DNA from 3 places in the Cohaesibacter gelatinilyticus genome. Region 3 is predicted to be linked to each of the others. Evidence: predicted binding sites of a transcription regulator. Region 3 holds the regulator's gene; each other region holds the start of a gene.
The links. Region 3 encodes PhoB, which activates phosphate uptake and scavenging genes when phosphate is short. Its sites were predicted from a motif close to TGTCATNNANCTGTCAT; they were not measured.
Positions count from the first base shown of each region.

Region 1: the regulator PhoB is predicted to act here: its motif matches at 3,734-3,750, upstream of phnC (phosphonate ABC transporter ATP-binding protein).
Region 2: the regulator PhoB is predicted to act here: its motif matches at 1,684-1,700, upstream of phnF (phosphonate metabolism transcriptional regulator PhnF).

Region 1 covers NZ_OBEL01000002.1:227,898-233,327, forward strand. Annotated here, with positions in the region: gene CRO57_RS11095 (metallophosphoesterase family protein) at 1-300, shown strand, start outside; gene CRO57_RS11100 (GNAT family N-acetyltransferase) at 436-1,155, opposite strand; gene pdxR (MocR-like pyridoxine biosynthesis transcription factor PdxR) at 1,248-2,645, shown strand; gene CRO57_RS11110 (threonine/serine dehydratase family protein) at 2,670-3,668, opposite strand; gene phnC (phosphonate ABC transporter ATP-binding protein) at 3,920-4,777, shown strand; gene phnD (phosphonate ABC transporter substrate-binding protein) at 4,829-5,430, shown strand, end outside.
Region 2 covers NZ_OBEL01000001.1:1,971,395-1,976,824, forward strand. Annotated here, with positions in the region: gene CRO57_RS08960 (carbon-phosphorus lyase complex subunit) at 1-471, opposite strand, end outside; gene phnH (phosphonate C-P lyase system protein PhnH) at 484-1,122, opposite strand; gene phnG (phosphonate C-P lyase system protein PhnG) at 1,122-1,598, opposite strand; gene phnF (phosphonate metabolism transcriptional regulator PhnF) at 1,749-2,504, shown strand; gene CRO57_RS08980 (acyl-CoA synthetase) at 2,554-4,254, opposite strand; gene CRO57_RS08985 (CBS domain-containing protein) at 4,411-4,953, opposite strand; gene CRO57_RS08990 (pseudouridine-5'-phosphate glycosidase) at 5,128-5,430, opposite strand, start outside.
Region 3 covers NZ_OBEL01000010.1:29,672-35,101, reverse strand. Annotated here, with positions in the region: gene pstB (phosphate ABC transporter ATP-binding protein PstB) at 1-774, shown strand, start outside; gene phoU (phosphate signaling complex protein PhoU) at 854-1,552, shown strand; gene phoB (phosphate regulon transcriptional regulator PhoB) at 1,552-2,250, shown strand; gene CRO57_RS23565 (L,D-transpeptidase family protein) at 2,326-3,645, opposite strand; gene CRO57_RS23560 (PAS domain-containing protein) at 4,245-4,769, shown strand; gene CRO57_RS23555 (methyl-accepting chemotaxis protein) at 4,744-5,430, shown strand, end outside.

The DNA of each region.
Region 1 (5,430 bases), on a different contig from region 3:
AGCCTCATTCTATGCGGTCATACCCATAAACCACGCCTGATACGCCTGAGTGATGGGCGACTTGTTCTCAATCCCGGCAGTGTCGGCTCCCCAGGCTATGAGTCTGATTATCCGGTCTATCACGAAATGCAGACCGGCAATCCCAATGCCTCCTATGCCATAGCAGAAAAGTCCGGCACGGAATGGCTCATCACCTTCCGCTCGGTCCCGTACGACACAACACGCATGGTTGAAATGGCCAAAGAGAATGACCGGCCAGACTGGGCTCGCGCCGTAAAAACCGGCTGGGTCACGGAATAGCAGCCTATAGAACAACAGATATTCAGACCTCCTCCAATCAACTGTCTCGTGACCCTATGATGAGGAAAGCTGCACGGAGATTTTCAAAGAACAGTCTTTTCTCGCTATTGGTTTCTATTTGCTTTTCATCACCTATCATGCCCGTGCTGTGGCAATCAGATCAGCCAGTTTTTGGAGCTGCTGTCCAGCTTCATCAAAATTATCTGGATCCAGCCACACCTTAAAGCCTTGTTCAACCGCGCCCCAGTCTTTGTCCAGCAAGGAATACCAAGCTGTATCACGGCTACGTCCTTTATAAACCATCGCTTGCTCAAACAGGCCTTCATAAGAGAAACCGAACCGCTCCGCTGCTGCACGCGATGGCGCATTCAGGGCATCACATTTCCATTCGACACGGCGATAACCCAATTCTTCAATAGCTCGGCGCATCATCAGATAGATCGCCTCTGTGGCAACACGAGTGCGTTGAAGACGTGGGGCAAAGGTAATGCCACCAATTTCGATCACACCAAGCTCAGGCCGAATACGCATGAAGCTGGCGATACCCGACGCTTTACCTGTTTCCCGATCAAGAATGACAAAATAAGGCTGAGCATCAACCCCTTGCGCTGTCTTCATCCAGTCAGCAAGGCCTTCCTCTGTTTGGAATGGTTCGAGGGAGTTATAGGTCCAGATCTTGCCAGATACATCTTCACGATAGGCTTCGAACAGATCCTTGCAATGGATCTGCGGATCAATGGCAACCAACTGCGCATAACATCCCGTCATGGAGGAGTGGCCCGGATGCCCTGCACCTATCCAGTCTGGTAATGCAATGCCGACAGGCTGCCCATGCTGATTGATTGTGTATGTCATGAGAGAGACCTTTTTTAGAAAAAACAAGGCAAGCTTGTCACAATATTGGATTGGCATTAATATCCAAAAATAAGAAAAAAGAGCATACCAGAATGACCGAAACCACATGGCTTGGCTTTTCGATTGATCGCGCCTCGAAAATACCTGTCTTTGAGCAAATATGTCTGGCAATCAGGACACGGGCAAACTCAGGTGAGCTTGCAGAAGGAGCCAAGCTTCCGCCAACTCGTGAATTTGCGACGGAGTTGGGTGTATCACGGTCCACGATTGTGACCGCGTATGAGCAGCTGGTCGCAGAGGGATATCTGCGTAGCCGGGCACGATCAGGCTATCACATATGGACCAGCGGCAATGTGGAATTGGCATCGCACATCGAACCCCCAGCCACAATTGCAGAAGCAGACAAGCCCCACTCACCCATTCCCTTTGAAGCAGGACAACCAGACATGCGCCTGTTCCCCTATCGGCAATGGGCCAAGACACTGGCAAGATCATGCCGCACCAACCCGCAAGCCATGTTCGAGGAAGGCCCGGTCTTTGGAAATTTCAACCTGCGTAAAGCTGTTGCAAATCATGTGTCGGAATGGCGCGGCATACAAGCTTCTCCGCACCAGATCATCATAACAGCAGGCGCGACAGATGCAGTGGAGTTATGTCTACGCACTCTTCTGAACAGAGGCGACAAAATTGGTCTGGAAGACCCGGGCTACCCGAGGGTCCGGCAATTCGCAAAAGTCCAGGATCTTACTCTCACCTATCTGGATATCGATGAACACGGAACAAGAATACCAGATGAACTTATCAATCCCCGGCTTGTTTTTGTCACCCCATCCCATCAATATCCATTGGGTGGAGCCATGTCACCGAACCGGCGGCTCGAATTCATTCAATGGGCGAACAAGCAAAAGGCCTGGATTCTGGAGGATGATTTTGACAGCGAGTTCCGCTATGCAGGGCGGCCAATCCCGGCACTGGCAGGCTTCGACCAGCTGAATCATACTCTTTATGCCGGCAGCTTTGCCAAACTCTTCTCACGTTCCCTACGGCTGGGATATCTGATTATACCGGAAAACCTGCTGGATCGCTTTCATGCCTCCTTTCGATCTTTCGGTGCCAGAGCCAGCCTGCTACCTCAGCAAGCTTTGGCAGATTTCATGACGTCGGGAGAATTCTATCGTCATCTAAGACGCATGCGCCGTATCTATGCCGAACGACGTGCTTTTCTGCTTGCTCAACTGCGAAAAGATTTTTCAGATATCGGTTCATTCATAGATCATCAAGCAGGCACGCTGATCGTCTTGCACCTGAATGATCATTATCATGACAGCAACATCTCCCGCCAAATGCAACAGAGGGGGTTTCGCCTGCAAACATTGTCATCCTTCTCGTCCGATAGATCCAATCACAACGGACTGATCCTTGGCTTCTGCGCCTATACCCGGGAAGAAATGAAACCCGCTCTGACAGCCCTCAGATCCTGCTTCAGCTAACAATCTTTTGTAAAAACGAAAACCCTATACCGCCACCAGCCCCAAGAACCGCTCCACATCGATATTGCCACCTGTCACCACGGTTGCGATCATCTTGTCCTTGATATCGATACGGCCAGAAAGGACAGCCGCAATACCGACCGCAGCACCGGGTTCGGTGATGATCTTGTAATGCTCGAAAGCAAAGCGCATGGCGGCACGGACTTCATCATCGCTGACAACCAGCCCGCCAGATAACAGATCCAGATTGATTGGGAAGGTCACCGCATTGGGCATTGGGGTCATGATAGCATCACAGATGGTGCGCCGACCTTTGGGATTGGCAAGGCGCACTCCAGCTCCGAGCGAGCGTCTTGTATCATCAAACAATTCCGGCTCCACCGCATAAACATCGCTGTCAGGTGACAAAGCTTTGGCAACGATAGCAGTAGAGGCCGCAAGACCTCCGCCTCCGCACGGAGTGAGAATGGCGTCAAGCTGCACACCCCGTTCCTTTACCTGCTCGAAAAGCTCAAGCGCTACAGTTCCAGACCCCGCCAACACCTGCGGATGGGCACTGGGCGGCACATGAAGACGACCGGTCTGCTGCTCGAGATGCGCCACCACTTCATCATAATGGTCGCGATCACGATTATACGTGACAATCTCTGCCCCCAAATCCCTCACCGCCTGCATTTTGGCACATGGTGCATCCTCCGGCATCACAATCAGTGCATGACTGCCAAGGAGTTTTGCCGCACGTGCCACACCCAGTGCATGATTACCAGACGAATAGCTGATCACACCACGCTTACGCTCCTCTACCGACATATTATAAATGCGCCAATAGGCCCCACGAATTTTGAAGGCACCGGTCTGCTGCAAACACTCTGCCTTGACCAGAAGGCGTCCGCCGAGCCGCTCATTCAGAATTTTATTTTCAAGAAGCGGTGTATGAGTGACCAAAGATCGCAGAATACCATTGGCTTTTTGCACATCGGCCAGATCAATCACATGCGGGCTTGGAGCAACTGGGTTTGTCATGATTTTGTAACAATTTCTCAAGGCAATTCATGCGGTCAAGGATCTATGATCCTTGCCATACCAAGACGACAGGAACATGACAACAACACCCTTCGTTCACGTCTTTTGATCATCCTCCCAGCTTACACACAACACTCCTGATTAACGCCTGATTTCAGCCATTTTCACTCTATCCAACACCATCCAAAACCGTCACAGAACTGTAAAAAAAGCGGGCTAAGGACGGTGAGCAATGGAAAGGTCAGGCAGTTATGACAGCAATCAATGTGAGCAGCGTTTCCAAGTCTTTTGAAGCTGGAAAATCAGTATTGGAAGATGTCTCATTCAAAATTGAGGCGGGAGAAATGGTTGCCCTGATCGGTGCATCCGGCTCGGGGAAATCGACGCTCATCCGCATGATTTCCGGGTTGGAAACCATCGACAAGGGCGAGGACAGCACCATCGCCCTGTTCGGTCAGGACGTACAGCGCAATGGTCGCCGTTTGCCAGCCGCCCGTGCCCTGCGCCGTGAGATCGGCGTGATCTTTCAGCAATTCAATCTCGTGGGTCGTTTGAGCCTTCTGAACAATGTGCTGGTTGGCCGTTTGGGCCATATCCCGAAATGGCGTGGCAATCTTGGCCTGTTCGGCACGGCAGAAAAGATTGGCGCCCTGCGCGCTCTGGAGCGCGTCGGTATGGTCGACTTTGCCCATCGCCGTGCATCACGTCTGTCTGGCGGCCAGCAGCAACGAGGTGCCATAGCACGCGTCCTGACACAGCAGGCCCGCCTCATTCTGGCTGATGAGCCAATTGCTTCTCTCGATCCGAAATCAGCTGACACCGTGATGGAAACCCTCTCCATCATCAATCGTGAAGACAAGGCCACGGTCATCGTGTCCCTGCATCAGATCGACCATGCCTTCCGCCATTGCAAGCGCATCATCGCATTGCGTCAGGGCAAGCTGGTCTATGACGGCCCCACCCATGGCATCGATAAGGGTGACCTTGCCGCTCTCTATGACAATGATGCCGACACAGATTTCGTCCCTTCAAACAAGAAACCAAGGGACCTCAGTTCGTTCGGCAAGAAACCTGTCGAACCGAAGAAAGCCGCTCTTGCGGTCGAGTAGTAAAGAACCTGCATCAAAAACACGAATCCAATTGGAATTTGGGAGTCTCAAATGTTCAAGAAACTGGTTATGGCAGGCGCGTTTGCTCTGTCTGGTGCTGCAGCTCACGCTGACGAAGCTGCAATGCCAAAGGTCATCAATTTCGGTATCATCTCCACCGAAAGCGCGACCATTCTGGAAGAAAACTTCAAGCCATTCCTCACCGACATGTCCAAGTCTTTGGGTGTCGAGGTCAAGCCTTTCTTCGCGTCCGATTATGCCGGCGTGATTGCCGGCATGGGTGCCAAGCAGGTCGATGTTGCATGGTTCGGCAACAAATCTGCCATCCAGGCTGTCGATAAAGCCGGTGGCGAAGTCTTCGCCCAGACCATCGGCTCCAATGGCGAGCGCGGTTATTATTCCCTGCTCATCACCCAGGCTGACAGCGATCTGAACTCGCTGGACGATGTTCTGAAATGCGAAAACGGCAAGAGCTTCGGCAATGGTGATCCAAACTCCACTTCCGGCTTTGCTATCCCTGGCTATTATGTCTGGGCGCTGAACAACAAGACACCTGAAGAGTGCTTCTCCAAGGTGACCGCGTCCAACCATGAAGGCAACGCCCTGGCTGTTGCTGCCGGCCAGGTTGATGTTGCAACCAACAACACCGAGTC
Region 2 (5,430 bases), on a different contig from region 3:
AACACGAGGCATGGTCCGCGCACTATCAGCAATCTCTTGTTGCTCCCCTTTTGGCACCTCACCATCTGTCGCCAGATCTGGGTCCAGCAAACGATGGGTGTAGTCAAAGGTAGGCCCCAGGATCTGACCGCCCGGCAAATCCTTGAAAGTCGCCGAAATACGGCGCTGGATTTGCATCTTGCTGGTATCAATCGGATTGCTATATCCAAACCGTGGCAACGTGGTACGATAAGCACGCATCAGGAAGATCGCTTCAATCAGATCACCACGAGCCTGTTTGACTGCCAGCGCTCCCAACTCACGATCATAGAGTGCCCCTTCGCTCATCACCCTATCAACCGCCAGTGAGAGCTGCTGATCGATCTGATCCAATTCCAATACTGGCACATCACGGTCACCACGGCGGCGATCAGCCAGCAAGCGATGAGCATTATTGATGGCAGTTTCGCCACCTTTCACAGCAACATACATATCGCTCTCCTGTTATTCAGCTCGCTCAAGGACAAGACGTGTGCTGCGTGGCAGGCAGGCAACTTCATGCTCACCAACCAGCATCAGATCAACACCTCTGGGGAAGAAACTCTGATTGACCTGCCATTGCTGCTCAAAACGCATCGGTTGGGGCGTAAAATCAAACTTCGCCGTTCCATCAATGCCAGGGCCTTGCAAGACAAGGTCTCCAGCGTCGGCCAACATATGTTTCACATTGAGAAGCAGTGTCGTGGAGCGATCTGGATAAGCCTGATCTCCACGATTGAAATGATCGAGATCCGGCATCCCGGCAATATCATTGATCAGTGCGAAACTGGCCTGATCGGGGTCATCAACGATGGGTGCCCCAATGTGAAAGGTGATCCAATCCTGTATGGATTTTTCCGATCTCAAAATATCATCCAGCCAGACAGGCGTCTCAGGATCGGCCAACATAGTCAATAGACCAGCCATCAATGGTTGAAGAGGCGCAGGTGGCAACGCATCACAAGAAGCAGGATAGATTTGACCCGGCTGTGCCATGGCGTTCATTGCAGCGCGAAACAAACTCTGTGTCTGTGTTGCTGCATCACCAATGCCACCGGCAAGAGCCTCGGATTCTGCACCCAAAATATCAGATGACAGGGCCATCAATCATCTCCTCGCACCATTGTGAAAAATGAAACCTTGGTCGCTTCCGCTTCAGCCTGAGCCACATCATCTTGTTGGCTCAGCTGTTCTTGCAGAGGTAATACAATTTTCTCCTCCACCAGATTGGAAAATTCAGGTTGTTCTGCCAGTGCATCGATAACCGCAGCCAGCTGGGCTTTTGCAGCGTTACGACCCAACATGACTGAGTGGCCCAGGGTGCCATCTTCCAGCCGCACGGTAGCACGTGTCACGGTCGCCTCACCAAAATTGAACGGCGCGCCACCGCCGCCCATGCGCCCACGCAGAGCCAAAAGGCCTGTCTCAGGCCCTCTTACCATTTCGCAACATGGATCGAGCCCTAGAGGCTTCCAAAGCGCCAGCATTTGTTTGGCCCCTGCTCGAGCTAGAATTGCCAGACGCGCTTGCCGTTTTTCCTGATTGGTTTGCACCATCACACCATCATCTTTCCCGTTCAAACCTGCTAACCAGATTATTTGATCAGCAAATTTTATTGTCTAATTAAATAGACAAATCATGATGGGCGACTTTTACGCATCCCACATGTCACCCATGTGACAAACAATGAGATTAATGCTAGGCCTCGAATACAAGACTTAGGGGCAAATATGGCAGAAGCACACCTCAAATCCGGACTTGAACGCCGTTCAGGTATTGCCTTATGGCGTCAAATTGCTGATGCTATTCGCGCAGGCATCGGCTCCGGCTTGGGAGATGAAGATGGCCGCCTACCACCAGAAGTGCAGTTGGCAGAAGAGTTTGGCGTCAATCGCCACACGGTTAGGGCAGCCATATCAGCTCTTGTAAACGATGGCGTCCTTCAAGCACATCAGGGTCGTGGCACTTTCATTGTAGAGCCCGAGCGTCTGACCTACCCAATCTCCAAACGCACCCGATTCTCAACAGGCTTGGAAAGTCAGACACAGGCAATCACTGGCCATTTCATTTCATCCGAGCATGTGGCCGCAAAACCGGAAGTTGCCAAGGCGTTGAAGCTGGAAATTGGCGCTGAGGTGATTTGCATGCAAACCCTTCGCAAAGGCGACGGCATACCTCTGGTTCGATCCACCGCATGGTTCGATGCCAAACGCTTTCCAGATCTGGCAGAGCGTTATCAGGAAAACCTGTCCATCACCAGATCCTTTAAAGCATGCGGCCTGGATGATTATGTCCGCCAATCGACAGTCATTGAAGCCCATCACGCCAGTATCCGCGATAGTGACATGCTCAATCTATCTCCTGGTGCCTTGATCCTCGTTCTCAAGGCCATCAACACGGATCTCGATGGGGTTCCGGTGGAGTATTCCAAAGGCCGCTATTCGGCAGATCGAGTTAAATTGCAGATAGAAAGTTCGGATTTCTAGGCTTGACGAACATTTTCGTCAAGCCCGCATATGGTCCAGCAAATTTCATTCACTTCGCAGCCTTGTCCGCTTTTGCCTCATCGACGGCCATCGTGCGCAATTGCCCGCGAATGATCTTGCCGGTCGTCGTCATTGGCATTTCATCAATGAAGCGAACCACCCGGGGATATTCGTGGGCTGCAAGGCGAGATTTAACAAAAAGAGCGATCTCTTTTTCCAGATCATCACTTGGCTCATAGCCATCAGCCAATTTGATATAGGCAGCCACCACGGCATTGCGAAGCTCGTCAGGTTTGCCAACCACCCCCGCAAACTGAACAGCAGGGTGACGCAGCAGGCAATCTTCCACCTCACCCGGTCCGATACGATAACCAGCAGAACCAATCACATCATCATCCCGTCCGACAAAGCGAATATAGCCGTCGTCATCACAGACACCCTGATCTCCAGTCAGCAACCAATGCCCCTCAGGGCCTTTGACAAACTTGTCATCCGTTGCCTTCGGATTATTCCAATAACGAAGAAACATCACCGGGTCGGGGGACAGGACGCCAATCGCTCCTTCCTGCCCCACAGGCATGCGCTCACCACTATCAGCATCAAGCACAGCAAGTTCATGCCCCGGCACAGGCTTGCCCATGGTTCCTGGCCGCGTCAACTCGAGATCCGCACAGGATGAGACAATCATGTTGCATTCCGTCTGACCATAAAACTCATTGATCGTGGTACCAAGAACCTGTTGGCCCCATTCGATCAGCTCTGTTCCAAGGCTCTCCCCGCCAGATGCCACCGAGCGCATCTCAATGCCCCAACAGGCACATTTTGAAACCTGACGCATCATTTTCAACGCTGTTGGCGGCAGAAAAGTATTCTGAATGCCGTGTACCTTGATCAGATCGAGTGCCGCTTCTCCGGTAAATTTGGAGAAACGTCGCGCCACAACTGGCACACCATGATGAAGCGCAGGCATCAAGACATCCAGCAAGCCACCGATCCAGGCCCAATCTGCAGGTGTCCATATCTTGTCACCAGTTTGAGGGAAGAAATTATGACTGATCTCTACTCCCGGCAAATGTCCAAGCAACACGCGGTGCCCATGCAAAGCGCCTTTGGGGTTACCAGTCGTGCCAGAAGTGTAAATCAGAATGGCGGGGTCATCTGATCGGCTATCAAACGGTGTGAAATCCTCACTCTGTCCTTTGCATGCACTTGAGAAATCTTCAACACCATCATCAGCACCATCAACCGATAGGATAACTTGCAACTCGGGCAGTCGATCCCGTAAAGCCGTAAGCTTGGCAACGCCTTCCTTATTGGTGATGATTGCTCGCGCACCCGAATCATTGAGCCGGTGTTCCAGTGCTTCCTCACCAAACAGAGTGAAAAGCGGAATGGACACACAGCCCATTTTCAACGCAGCAATATGGGCGATGGCGGTTTCAATGCTCTGCGGCAACAACACACCAACCCGATCTCCAATCGCCTCTTCACCATCGCCAGATGGCTTCGTTCCCTTACCCTTTACACCACGCTCAGCCAAAGCATTGGCCAATTGGTTGGAGAGCGCCTTGAGATCAGCAAAACTCACCTCATGGCTGCTCAAATCCTCTTCAACATCAATGATGGCGGTACGATTAGGATCTTCAGCAGCCCATTTATCGCAAATATCCCAGCCAATATTATAACGCTCCGGCACCTGCCAGTGAAAATCAGCACAGGTCTGCTCGTAAGTCTCTTTTTTTATCAGCATGATGTCCTCCCGCGCTCTTTATGACAGGTCCCCCATCTGCCCCATAGCGCAAAAATACGGCAAGCTTTCCGCGTTCCTACCGTACAGAAATACACTCGATGAAACTGAAAAAGGCTCCAAAAGGAGCCTTATCTCTTTGGAAGATGCTGATCGGAATTAGCCCACCATCAATTGCTTGATCTTCAGGGTCTCCAGTTCCAGTTCAATCAAACGGCTGTTCACCAGATCGGTAATCGACACCAGACCGCACAACATTCCGCCTTGAAGCACCGGCATATGGCGGAATCGCTTCTCGGTCATGATTTCCATGATGGTGCTGACTTTGTCATCTGGCGTGCAGGTAATCGGTGCAGGGGTCATGATATTTTGCACCTGATCCGCCATCAGCGCCTGAACACCTTCTTCCCCATCACAATTGGACATGGACCGAATGATGTCGCGCTCAGACAGAACGCCAACCAGGTTACCCTGCCCATCAATCACAGGCAAAACACCGATTCTCTTGATGGAAAGATCTGCACAAGCCGCCGCAATGGAAGTTGTCTCGGTAATGGTATAAACCGTTACACCCTTATCATCGAGAATATGAGCAACCGTGGTCTGAGATTTGGCTTTCTCAAAGGCAAGTGTCGGATCCTGGGAATGACTTTCCTGTTCTTTTTCGTGTGCTCTTGGCCCTTGATAGGAAATTGGCGCCATGGAAAATCCTCCCGCGGGCAATCCTCCCAGAATTTCGCCAATGCCCGCAGCCCGACGGAATTCCAAAGCGTCAATCCAGATTTTCGAGAAATAGACCCTCACCTATCCGGCGTTGCTTTGTTTTTGAATCCTAGCAACAAACCCACCGGATAGGCAATAGATCAGCTTCAATGCTTACACACACAACGCCTTGGCAATTTTTGCAGAAAGACGCGCATTATTCTTCACCAATGCAATATTGGTCTGCAAGCTACGGCCATGGGTGAGTTCAGCAATGCGAGACAGAACAAACGGTGTCACATCCTTGGCTGTCACATTGCGACGATTGGCTTCATCAATGGCTTCCAGAATATCCGTTTCCATCTCATTACGCGGGATTTCATTAGTTTCCGGCACAGGATTGGCAACCATCATGCCTCCGTCCAGACCGAGCGTCTGACGCATTTGATGGAATTTGGCAATCTTGGCTGGATCATC
Region 3 (5,430 bases):
GAAGCTACCCCGCGCCGCGCCATCAAGATGTCTGGCAAAGGGGTAACCGTCCATTACGGCGCCAAGCAGGCTCTGTTTGGCGTGGATCTGGCAATTGAAGAAAACCAGGTGACCTCGCTTATTGGTCCCTCAGGTTGTGGCAAATCCACTTTTCTTCGCTGCCTGAATCGGATGAATGATACCATCGACATCTGTAAAGTAGGTGGCGAAATCAAGTTGGGCGACACCAATATCTATAACTCCAAAGTGGATGTCGTGGAATTGCGGGCGCGGGTTGGAATGGTGTTCCAAAAACCCAACCCTTTTCCAAAGTCCATTTTTGAAAATATCGCCTATGGCCCACGCATTCACGGTCTATGCCGCGACAAGACCGATATGGAAGAGGTGGTCGTCTCATCCCTGCAAAAAGCTGGCCTGTTTGACGAAATCAAAGATCGTCTGGATGAACCTGGCACCGGTCTTTCCGGTGGCCAGCAGCAGCGTCTTTGCATCGCACGCGCCATTGCAGTGAGCCCGGAAGTCATCCTGATGGATGAACCTTGTTCGGCACTTGATCCCATTGCAACCGCAAAAGTGGAAGAATTGATTGATGAACTGCGTGAGAACTACACCATCGTCATCGTGACTCACTCGATGCAACAGGCGGCTCGTGTCTCGCAACGTACTGCATTTTTCCATTTGGGTAACATTGTCGAAGAGGGTCAGACCGAACAGATCTTCACGACCCCAAAGGACCAGCGGACCCAAGATTATATTACCGGCCGCTTTGGCTAGCAAACATCCTCAGGATTGGTCGTCATTCCATCATCCCCTGATGCACTGACCGACCTCCTGTGTGAAGGAGAGGCAAAACATGTCTGATCATATTGTCACATCTTACGATGAAGACCTGAAGGAGTTGGCCAGCAAGATCTCAGAAATGGGTGGGCGTGCCGAACGGTTGGTCGAAGACAGCATCAAGGCCCTTGTTCTGATGGACATGGCAGGGGCAGCGGAAGCTGTCGAGAAAGATGTCATCATCAACAGCATGGATCAGGAGATTGAAGAAAAAGCCGTCCTGACCATCGCCCGTCGTCAGCCAATGGCACAGGATTTGCGAGAGATTGTCTCTGCCTTGCGCATCTCTGTCGATCTGGAGCGGATTGCCGATTTGGGTAAGAATATTGCCCGCCGTACATTGGCTCTGGAAGGCAAGAACCAGCCCAAGCAGCTGGTGCATGGTATTGAACATATGGCCGAACTGACCCTTGCTCAGCTCCGTACCATTCTGGATGCCTATACAGCTCGTGACGACATGTCCGCCATTGCCGTCTGGCATAAGGACCGCGAAGTGGATGCGCTTTACAATTCTCTCTTCCGTGAATTCCTGACTTATATGATGGAAGATCCGCGCAACATATCCTTCTGCACGCATTTGCTGTTCTGTGCAAAGAATCTGGAACGTATTGGCGATCATGTCACCAATATTGCTGAAACCATTTACTATCTGAATACCGGCCTTCCTCTTGAGGATCGCCAGTTTAAAGAAGACGAACACCTGGATTTGGACTGATGACTCCGAGTGTCATGATTGTGGAAGATGAAGAAGCCCTTAGCCTTCTTCTGCGTTATAATCTTGAATCTGAGGGCTATCATGTGGAGGTGGTTTCTCGCGGAGACGAGGCTGAAAGCCGTCTCCATGAAACACTTCCTGATTTGCTGCTTCTGGACTGGATGTTGCCCGGCCTTTCCGGCATTGAACTATGTCGCCGGTTACGAACCAAGCCAAGAACACAAAAGCTACCCGTTATCATGCTCACGGCACGCGGCGAGGAATCCGAACGTATTCGAGGCCTTTCAACCGGTGCAGATGATTACGTCGTCAAACCGTTCTCAGTGCCGGAATTGATGGCGCGGGTTCGCGCCATGTTGCGCCGCGCCAGCCCGGATCTTGTCGCCACCACACTTAAAGCAGGCGACCTGGAACTGAACCGCGAAACGCACCGTGTCAAGCGTGCCAACCGCGAAATCAATCTCGGGCCAACCGAATATCGGTTGCTTGAATTTTTGATGCAAAATCCTGGCCGGGTCTATTCTCGCGAACAACTGCTGGATGGCGTTTGGGGACATGATGTCTATGTGGACGAACGCACGGTTGATGTCCATGTGGGGCGTCTGCGCAAGACCATCAATCGTGGCAAGGCCAAAGATCCCATTCGCACCGTGCGAGGATCTGGCTATAGTTTTGACGATCAGTTTGCCGCCGAATGAGTTTCACTCCACATCTTAAGAACAAAAAGGCCGCCAGAGTTCAATCTGGCGGCCTTTTTTTCGAATGGCAGTGGTTCAATTGCGTTTGGCCACTTCCCTCAAACCCTTTTTCTTCTTGTCGGGTCCTTTGGGCTTTGTCAGTACTATAAAGTCGGTACCCTGATAGGTGGTTTCCTGACTTTTCCCTTTGTCTGAAATCGCCAGCGAGGATCCTGCAATCAGCAGCGGAGCAATGCGATCTCGCACTTCTTGAGGGATGATCAGACGGTCCAGCACGGCTTCTGCAGCAACCAATCCATCATCTTGTTCAATAGCCTCGATCCCCACACGTTTTTGCATGTTCGGATGAATGCTGTCACCGAGGCTCAATGCCAGCCAATTGGCGTTGGTACGTGCATCATTGGTTTCACTGACCGTAAACAGATGCGCACCCAGCGGCTTTTGTGGATCCTTGAAGCGCAAGGGAGCATTGAAGAGTGGTTTAAATTTCTGGCGCACATAGATGTGGCCTTCGGGCACCAATCCCTTGCCCGCCCTGCTATACAGAGCTTGCAACAATGGGCGGTCAAATTTGCCGTTCCAGTGTGCTTTTTCTGCCGGACTATCTTCTCCGATAAAACGACGAACAGCTGCAATGGTATTGCGCCCGGCAATGCCATCAACTGCACCAGCGTCATAGCCTTGTTCATTTAGCTCATTCTGGATATCACGAACCAGTGTCGTGGTAGAGCGGCGTGTAATCAGGATGCGGACCGGCTTGAGCGTCTTGTGGCGCTTTTGAGCTTTTTTCTGTCTTGCCTTCCAACCGTGCAATGCATGGCGGCTCAACAGACGCATTTCCAATCCTTGGCTATCTTCCTCAAGAGAAGGCTTGATGTCGCTTTGGTCAATACCGGGTTGAAACAATACATTATGTTGAATTGGGCTCGGGGCCACCTCGCGTTCGGCTATCACGACATGCGCACCACGGTTCGTGAGCGAGAACAAGGTCTTGGCGAACGAATTAGGAAGCCGCACACAACCATGGGAGGCTGGATAGCGCGGAACGCTGTTTGAAGCATGCAATGCAATGCCCGACCAAGTGAGGCGCTGCATGAAGGGCATCGGCGCATTATTGTAAAGATTGGAGAAATGCCTACGGCGTTTTTCCAGGATAGAAAAAACTCCTGTCGGAGTCGTATGTCCACGTTTGCCTGTCGAAACGTGTGATTCTGCGATCACTTCCGTTCCTTTGAAAACCTGCAATCTTTGGTCTGCACGCGAAACAATAATCTGGATTGGACGCAAGTCCGGCTTGGCAGAGGTATCTGCGGCAAGGCCTGTTTCACTTGCAACTGCACCAATCGAAAAAGCTCCCAACATTAGCGGAGCCAGCATGGCAATTGATTTGTTCATCCCACTTTTCCCCATTATCCCAACTATACGCCCACCGGGATACCAATTTTGGTTTAATATCAAACAATCTTTGCGGGTGACGTTAGCATGAAACTATCGCCAAGCGGTTAATAGATATGTCTCTTGCAATTGCTTGCTTGTCATCTACTTCTGAATGCTCGACCAACAAGTTATCCTGACCCTTGTCACTTCTGAATATCCCTCGATTACTCAAACATAAATCGGACAAATGTACTACTGCATGATGAAACCTCTTTCATCTGATTGAGAGCCATAGAATATCTACAGAGATTCTCGCATTTCTTATTTGACGCGATGCTTGGCAAATAGGTTCAATTTTCTTCACACTAATATCTGTCGTTTCTAAATACACCTAAATATCGAAGCCCTACCCAATTATCGAGATTTCCAACGAGCCTCTTCCTATTTCAGCTATATATTACCGCCATTCCATTACGTATTTTTATATAGAAATAGATTTTATCATTTCCCGCGGCAATTTCACTCAAGCTCTTGTCTTTTTTATATTTTCAACTCTTGGTTAATCTTTGCTTGGGACAGTTCCCAAAACCAGTTTTGGCCAATATTGGAGAATATCTGTGTCCACATCTCTGACACCAACTGGAGTGGAACGTTTTTTTGATGAAGGAGAAATCCTGGTCAGCAAGACAGACACTCGGGGCCGCATTACCTATTGCAACGAAATCTTTCGAGACATTGCAGGATACGACAATGCGGATCTGCTGGGAGAACCCCATAGCTGTGTGCGTCATCCGGAAATGCCACGTACCGTTTTCAAAATCCTATGGGAGGCATTGCAAGCCAAACGCGAGATCTTTGCATATGTGAAAAACCTCTCCAGCAATGGCGATCACTACTGGGTTTTTGCTCACGTCACACCATCCTATGATGGGAATGGCGATGTTGTGGGCTTTCACTCTGCTCGCCGATGTCCGGATCGCAAGGTACTGAATGAGGTAATCGAACCACTTTATCGGGATCTGATACGCCTTGAAACGAGTGAAAACAATCGTAAGAACGGCCTTGAGAAGGGCTTCGACTATTTGACCGATCTGCTAAAGAACAAGGGCTTGTCGTATGACCAATTTATCCTCACTCTCTAAAAGCCGATATCTTGCGCTTACGGCCTGTGCTCTGATTTTGGGTGCTATATTCTCACATTTCCTGATCACCGATATATTGGCCTATGCACTGGCAGGCATTGCTGCGATCGCCATTCTTGGTTCCACATTCTTTACGCTTCAAACTGAACGCTCGGTTGTGCATGCAACTGAGACCTTACGTAAATTAGGTCAAGGTGATCTGGAGGCCCGCACTGATGAAGATATGGACAAAGGCTCCATTCGCGATCTGATGACCGCGGCAAATTATGCTGCCGATCATGCGGACACCTTCATGCGAGAAGCTGTGGCATCCACATCTGCTCTGGCACGGAACCGCTATTATCGTCGCATCCTGCTTGGCGGTATGCATGGTGGTTTTCTGGCTTACTCCAATCAGCTCAATGCAGCTGTTGAAACTGTGCAGAGCCGCATTCAGGACTTTGCTGAAAAAACATCTCATTTCGAAGAAGCCACCAAGGTCATTGCAGCCAATCTTGGCGAAGCTGGTCAACAGATGAGTGAGACCGCGAACAGTATGGGATCGAGCGCGAACAGCACCAATGAACGCGCATCCATCGTAGCTTCAGCGTCCCATGAGACATCCATCAATGTTCAGACAGTCTCTGCAGCAGTTGAGGAATTGTCTGCTTCCTCCGCAGAA